Regions from separate parts of the Vibrio pelagius genome, predicted to be linked through region 1. Evidence: predicted binding sites of a transcription regulator. Region 1 holds the regulator's gene; the other holds the start of a gene.
The links. The regulator CRP, encoded in region 1, controls carbon source genes, mostly activating them, when cyclic AMP is high. The targets are predictions, from matches to a motif close to TGTGANNNNNNTCACA.

Region 1 (4,044 bases):
GTTGTATGAGTTCGACGATTTGATCACTGCGCCTCTGCATGGCTTTAAGAATGCACAAGATTACTACGCGCAATGTTCTGCACTACCAAAGCTTAATCGTATTAAGTTACCTACGCAGATCATTCACGCTAAAGACGATCCTTTCATGACCGATGATGTGATTCCGAAATTCATTCTGCCGGATAACATTGATTACCGACTGTTCCAGAAAGGTGGGCACGTTGGCTTCATTACCGGTAGCACCTTCAACCCTAAATTTTGGTTGGAAGAAGCACTGCCGGCCTACTATGAAAGTATTCAGGATTCGGCATAATAGCGCCACATTGAGGTCAACATTCAAACACTGAACCTCAGTAACCTTTAAACATATCCATGAACATAAAAGAGAGATGTATTTATGATCATTCCATGGCAAGAGATCGCCCCTGAAACTTTAGAAAACCTCATCAAGGAGTTCGTGCTCAGAGAAGGCACCGACTACGGTGATGTTGAGATCTCACTGCAATCCAAAATCGACCAAGTAAAACAGCAATTGCAATCTGGGGAAGCGAGTATTGTTTTTTCTGAACTGCACGAAACCGTCGATATCCAACTCACAAAACGCTTCTAGGCTGCCATAAAAAAATAGCCGTGTTATAGTGGAAAACGATTGCTAACAAGTAAGTTATTCTAACGACAAGGGTTGTCATGTCCGCTAAACATCCAATTATTGCGGTTACGGGTTCTTCAGGAGCCGGTACCACCACTACCTCAGAAGCCTTCCGAAAAATGTTCAATATGATGGACGTGAAGGCTGCTTGGGTTGAAGGGGATAGTTTTCACCGCTTCACTCGACCAGAGATGGACGTCGAGATCCGCAAAGCGCGTGAGCAAGGGAAACACATCAGCTACTTCGGTCCGCAAGCCAACGATTTCGGCGCATTAGAAGAGTTTTTCCGCAAATACGGTAACGAAGGTACAGGACAAGTTAGACGCTACCTACACACCTTTGACGAAGCAGTACCTTACAATCAAATGCCAGGCACTTTTACTCCTTGGCAAGAGATCCCAGAAAACTCTGATGTGATGTTTTACGAAGGCCTACATGGTGGGGTTGTCGATGGTGATGTCAATGTATCGCAACACGTTGACCTGCTGATTGGCATGGTGCCCATCGTTAACCTAGAGTGGATTCAAAAATTCGTCCGAGATACACGTGATCGCGGGCACTCACGTGAAGCGGTGATGGATTCCATTGTTCGTTCAATGGACGACTATCTCAACTACATCACTCCACAGTTTTCGCGTACCCATATCAATTTTCAGCGAGTACCGACTGTTGATACTTCCAACCCACTTAACGCAAAAGGCATCCCTAGTCTTGACGAAAGTTTCGTTGTTATTCGTCTGCGTGGTATCAAAAACGTCGACTTCCCGTACCTGCTCGCTATGATTGATGGCTCATTTATGTCTCGTCACAATACACTCGTTGTGCCTGGCGGGAAAATGAGCTTTGCTATGGAGCTCATTGTAAGACCAATCTTACAACAGCTCATTGAAACGGGAAAAATCGGCTAACGGAATGGCGTTCTGGTTGATTACTTTTCATACCGTGATCATGTGCACAATTTTGCGTAAAAAATCGTAGCTAGGTCACGATTAAAATCAAGAAATAGTGACTGAAAAAGGATACTATTCTTAACCGAAACACAAGATAGCTTGCAGCACAGAACAAGTGCTCTTATCCTAAGAAGTCAAATTCAGGCTTAGCTAAAATATGGAAAGCGGCAAGCATACCCTGCAGAGGAAGTGAGATATTATGGTTCTAGGTAAACCTCAAACCGATCCAACATTAGAGTGGTTCCTTTCACACTGTCATATTCATAAGTACCCTTCAAAGAGTACTCTGATTCACGCTGGTGAAAAGGCAGAGACCCTGTACTACATCGTGAAAGGTTCTGTGGCAGTTCTTATCAAAGACGAAGAAGGTAAGGAGATGATTCTTTCTTACCTAAACCAAGGCGACTTTATCGGCGAGCTTGGCCTATTCGAAGAAGACCAAGAGCGTACTGCATGGGTTCGTGCAAAATCTCCTTGTGAAGTTGCGGAGATTTCTTTCAAGAAATTCCGTCAACTTATCCAAGTGAACCCAGACATCCTGATGCGTCTTTCTGCTCAAATGGCAAGCCGTCTACAAGTTACCAGCCAAAAAGTTGGTGACTTAGCGTTCCTTGACGTTACTGGCCGTATTGCACAAACGCTACTAAACCTAGCGAAACAACCTGATGCGATGACTCACCCAGATGGCATGCAAATCAAGATCACTCGTCAAGAGATCGGTCAGATTGTTGGCTGTTCGCGCGAGACAGTAGGTCGTATCTTGAAGATGCTAGAAGAGCAAAACCTAATTTCTGCTCACGGTAAAACTATCGTTGTTTACGGTACGCGTTAATCTCGATTAACCGATAAAAATTCAAAAGCCACCAAATGCGAATTTGGTGGCTTTTTCTTTATTGAGATACGAGATACGAGATACGAAAAGAACTCACAGAGTCCTATGTGGAAACTGTCCCGAAGCGAAACGTACCGCATCTCTATGGCTAACGTATCTTTCTTTAACCGTTAGTGCTCTCAAAGATTTTGTCAGCCGATGCTGCAACAAAACCGGTGTAGAGATCGCCATTCGCCATTGGGTAGCGCTTAGCAAACTCATAGAAGCCACCAGGCACCAATTCAGTCCCCTCAGAGAACTCTACCTTCACTTTATCTGCCATTGTTGATGACTGCTCTAACAGCACCTCTGGAGAGCCTTTCACTTGGCCGCCAACACTGTTGATTGTAAAGCCAGACTCACTCAGGTGATCATTCACGGCTTGCACCTCAGAGAACGCATTTAACTGGTTCACACTCACGGTAAAGTGGTTAGCACCATAACCATGCGCGGCTAACCAAGACGCGTATTCGCTCTCTGTCGCCAGTTGTTTGTAATCTTGGAAATCCAAGTCCCACAGACGACCGCCATATAGGAAATCCTGCCCCTCTAGCTTGCTTGCATCCACTTGCGCAACCAACTTAGCCACGATCGCTTGTAGCTCTGCAGAACACTCTTCCACTTTCAGCTCACTAATGAACACTTTGGGTTGGGTTGGATCTGGGTGTTCAAAGTGCTTAGCCACGAGTTTCTTGCTTTCAAACAGGTAGTCACCACACGCTTTGTAACCAAGTGCTAAGAAAGGTTTAGCCAGCGTCTCGATCCCCAAAGGCGCAACATTAAACGTACGCAACGCGATGTGATCATTGATAAGGTCTTCCTCTTCTTTCAACAGCTGATGTACCTTCTCAGCAGATGGGCAGAGGCGTTCGATGTAGTCATCCCAGAGGGATTTGAACAGTAGATCGGGTGTCATGGTGACTCCTTGTCGGGTTCTAGCAAGCTCAAGCTAGAGAGTTGGATTAGAAAGAGTGTGGCTGCGAGACAAAGTCAGCAGCCATCAGCTTGTGACATACTTATTTTATTGTTATATCTCGCTAGGTCAGACGCCCAGCGAGTAATCCAAAGGAGGTCAAACTTCCCTACCTCCAATTGTGATTTTTGTTGTAGGTGGCCGTTGTTGCTACAGCTCGATACCAGGGCTGAAAGTCGCTGGAAGCTGCGTTTCACGGCCTTCCATCGATGCCATTGGGTATGCACAGTAATCCGCTGCGTAGTAAGCACTCGGGCGTAGGTTGCCTGAAGCACCTGGGCCACCAAATGGTGCGTCACCACTTGCGCCTGTTAGCTGACGGTTACGGTTAACAATACCTGCACGGATATGATCAACGAAGTACTCCCACTCAGAGTCGTCTGTTGATACAAGGCCTGCAGACAAACCAAAACGGGTGTCGTTCGCCAATTCAACCGCTTGCTCTAATGAGTTGTAACGAATCACTTGTAGTAGTGGGCCGAAGTACTCTTCGTCTGGCAGCTCTGCAATGTTAGTTGCATCGATGATGCCCGGAGTGACGAATGCAGCTTCACCAGCTTTCGCTTCTACTAGGCTTACGCCACCTAAAGATTGCAGGTTT
Region 2 (4,044 bases), on a different replicon from region 1:
GATCGCTTCTTTACGGTTGGCGATATTTAACTTCTGGTACAAGTTACGAATGTGGGTCTTGATGGTTGTCCCTGCCACATCCAGCTCTTGTGCGATCTGCTCGTTACTAAAGCCTGAGTAGATTAGCCCCAGTACTTGCCATTCGCGTTGCGTGAGTGGGCTAGTACGCACAAGCTCAGGAATATTAGGGTGGTTGACCAAGTTCTCGACAAAGTCTTCATCGAAGTGTACAGAGCGGCTGCGCTGGGTGGTTGAGATGTCCTTCATGATCTGTTGCGCACGGTGGCGTTCTAGATCGCCTAGGCCAGGTTTATTACTCAGCTTATCAAGAATGTGTCCAATCGTTGAACCATCAACAAGGAAGTTGCCGACCATACCGGTTTGGTTGGTCATGTGTAGCGCTTCTTCAAGTAGAATGCGCGCACTCTCTTCATCGTTGGTTTTGATTCGCAGTACCGCTTCAACAATCAAGTTGCGGTTGGTGTCTGTCACTAGATTAGAGCGTTTTGCCTCACTCTTCAAAAATAGCAGGGCTTCTTCAGCTTCTTCAAACTGCTCCAACATGATGTGCGCGCGTACGATGTTACGCCACTGGAGTTGGCAGAAGTGGTTACTCGCTGACTCAGGGCGAACTGCTACGTTCAACCAATCTTGAATCGAATCTTTATCTCCTTTCACCTGCCAGAACAGTAGAAGTGAAAGAGAGGCGTTCGCTGTCCAATCTACATGATAAGTGGATTGGCGCAGAAGGTGCTGAATCTGGTCGATAAATTTGGCCGCTTTATCAATTTCACCACGGCTCAGTGCAATCCGAGCTAGCATAGAGTAGCTGTGCAGGTGCTTGCTTGGCGAGTGGTGACCAAGAATATCTAATCCTTTGTAGCAGCACTCTTCCGCTTCGTCTAAGCGGTTCCAACACCAACAGATCTGAGCACGCACGCGCAACAGGAATTCATGAAGTGGTACGTATTGTAGTTGATGCTCTTCGATAAGCTTAAAGGCACTGTCTTGAAGTTCGAAAGCCGCTTGAACGTACCCCTGTGCTATCAGGATTTCGCTCTGTTGCAAAATCGCCCACAGTGCTTGATGGTATACCTGATATTGGCGTGCCAATTTCTCGGTTTGTTGCATCATAGGCAATGCGCGGCTTAAGTTGCCCATTACATGGTTAACTTCACCTACAACCGAAGTGGCAACGATACGGCTGCGGTAGACGGTAGTATTGAGTTGGCTTAGTGCCAATTCTGCTAGCTCGAGTGCCTTTTCAGGTTCGTTGCTGTTAATGGCAACTTGGGCTCGGAGTGCGTTGTACTGACCTTGCTGCTGGGTATCAAGCTCAATATTACGGGCCTGATATTGAGACTCTGCCTCTTCTAACAGTGTGCCTACTTGGTCATAGCGGTGTTGGCTCTGCGCTAACCAAGCACGCAGCATCGACAGTTTTGGGTCACTGTAAAGCTGATCTGGCGTTAGCTGTTTGATCGCCATCTCTAATGAAGAGAGTTCCCCTTGGTTAAACATCTGCCAGCCGTGAGTACCTAAGATCTGGACAATTAACTCAGCATTGTTGGCTCTTTGCGCATGGCGAAGAGCTTGGTGAGGCGTGTTCTGCTTTAGCCACGCTTGGGCGGCTGCATTGTGCAGCTCTGCTTCTTGCTGAGGGATGCGCGCTTGACGTTCGTGAGCTAAAAACTCAGCGAATAGATTGTGGAAACGGTACCAGTTTTTCTCACCCTCTAATGGGTAGATAAACAGTCCAAACCGGTTGAGAGACTCAATCATTCCTAGTGCGTCTTCACGTTGAGTGAGTGCACACACCAACTCATCATTAAAGTGATCTAACACAGAGCACTGCATTAAGAAGTGACGAGTCTCTTTGTCCAGCAAGTCAAAGACTTCTTCTACTAAGTAATCCCAGAGGTGGGCGTGATTAAAGTGAGAAACCGATTCTGCCGATTGAGCAAGTGTACGCTTTTGATGCTGTGCTTGTAGAGCTATCAACTGCAGTGCGGAAGGCCAACCTTCTACATAGGCACAGATGCTGCCCGCTGTGATGTCATCAACGCCATCCGTAACGCGTTGATTAAAGAAGCGGGTCGTCTCTTCTGTATCAAATGCCAACGAGTCGTTACCTAACTCTATCATCAGGTCACGTACGCGTAAGTTTGCTGTGCCAAGTGGTGGTGTCCCGCGACTCGTGACAACAAGCGTTAGGTTGTCTGGCATATGTTTCAAGAAGAAACGCATCGCTTCATGCACATCGTCATTGTTAACAAGGTGGTAATCGTCGAGTACAAGGAAGCACTCATGATGAAAGTTCGCCATTTCAGCGAACACTTCACTCAATAGAGAGTGCAGTGATGAGAACTGACGTTTTTCCGCTAATTTTTGCGCGTTAGGGCAGGCGTTTTGTGTCGCTTTATTGAGAGATTGCAGCAGATAGTTGATGAAACGGAAAGCGTCATTGTCGCTATCGTCAATGCTGTACCACCCGACGTTAGGTTTATCCACCAACCATTGAGCGGCCATCGTCGTTTTTCCGTAGCCTGCAGGGGAGCGGAATAATACAAGCTTATAGCAGTCGGCATTTTGCAGCAGATCTAATACGCGTGGTCTTAAGATTGCGTTGTGTAATCGCCCCGGGCGAGTCAGTTTAGACGGGATCCACATGTCGAAGGTTACCTATTCCGTAGCTCTTATCTCTATAAGGAGAGTCGATTGTGTATAACCGACCATCAGAACAAAAGCCGTTATGAATTAATTCTGAGGCTATGTTACGTGAAGAAAAATGGCACAGACCATGATCAGCCTCAGAAATCTTGCACTGTGGCATGTTTTGACTCAGCTACGCCCTATAAATGTGACATTAATCACCAAATGATGTGGTTTGCGATCGTGATATTGCTCAGTTCTACACGTGAATTTATGTAAAAGGTGAGAATAAGAAAAATATTTCGTGATCCAAATATCAGAACTCGCAAGAAAGTGAAAATAGGTAAACAAAAATTTCATCATTCAAAGTTAAGTTATGGAACGGGGGCTTGTGATCATAATCACTCCTATTTTTTATTCTGGAGCTGAACATGAGATTTAGATCACTAACCCAACGTCAGTACGCCCCCTACGCCCTTTCATCTACTCCTAGTCAGCCGTTAGACCGGGATGATGTTTAGTTAATTGTGACCATGCACGATATGTCACAGATGAATTAGAAAAAATAAAAGCGAGATTTCTGAAATGAAAGCAACTCAGCAAAAAACTTTTGATAAAGTGTCGTTCCAAGAAAGTGTTAAGAAACATCTGTCTGCAACCTACGCAACAACAGTAGAAACAGCGGACAGCCGCGCATGGTACCTAGCAATGGGACGTGCTCTAGCAGAACTGACAACATTCGATCTGCTTGCTACTGAAAATGATGAGAAGATTAAAAACGCCAAGAGCGTTAACTACCTATCTCTAGAGTTCCTCATTGGTCGTCTAACAGGTAACAACCTGATCAGCATGGGCCTTTATGAGCAAATCACTCACGCAATGGAAGAACTAGGTCAAAACCTGACGGATCTTCTAGAAGAAGAGCGTGACCCATCACTAGGTAATGGTGGTCTAGGTCGTTTAGCAGCATGTTTCATGGATTCGTGTGCAGCTCAAGAATTCCCAACAGTCGGTTACGGCTTACACTACGAATACGGCCTATTTAAGCAGTCTTTCGAAGACGGTCGCCAAAAAGAAGCGCCAGATGCATGGCGTGGCGTTGAAGGTTACCCTTGGGAGATTGCTCGCCCAGAACTGGCACAAGAGATCGGTTTCTACGGTCACGTTGAAGTGGTTGAAGAGAACGGGAAACAAGTTCGTAAATGGGTTCCAGGCATGTCTGTTAAAGCAATGCCTTGGGATCTACCAATCGTTGGTTACGAGTCAGATACTGTTTACCCACTGCGTCTTTGGGAATGTCAGGCTATTGCGCCATTCTCACTAGCAAGCTTCAACAACGGTGACTACTTCGAAGCACAACACGCGCTAATCGATGCTGGCAACATCACTAAA

Region 2: the regulator CRP is predicted to act here: its motif matches at 2,860-2,875, upstream of malT (HTH-type transcriptional regulator MalT).

Annotation. Positions count from the first base shown of each region.
Region 1 is NZ_AP025503.1:2,872,282-2,876,325, forward strand. Features, by position in the region: gene vsple_RS12795 (hydrolase) at 1-313, shown strand, start outside; gene vsple_RS12800 (YheU family protein) at 398-610, shown strand; gene vsple_RS12805 (phosphoribulokinase) at 688-1,557, shown strand; gene crp (cAMP-activated global transcriptional regulator CRP) at 1,799-2,431, shown strand; gene vsple_RS12815 (DUF1338 domain-containing protein) at 2,595-3,386, opposite strand; gene astD (succinylglutamate-semialdehyde dehydrogenase) at 3,594-4,044, opposite strand, start outside.
Region 2 is NZ_AP025504.1:1,042,938-1,046,981, forward strand. Features, by position in the region: gene malT (HTH-type transcriptional regulator MalT) at 1-2,670, opposite strand, end outside; gene vsple_RS18815 (glycogen/starch/alpha-glucan phosphorylase) at 3,238-4,044, shown strand, end outside.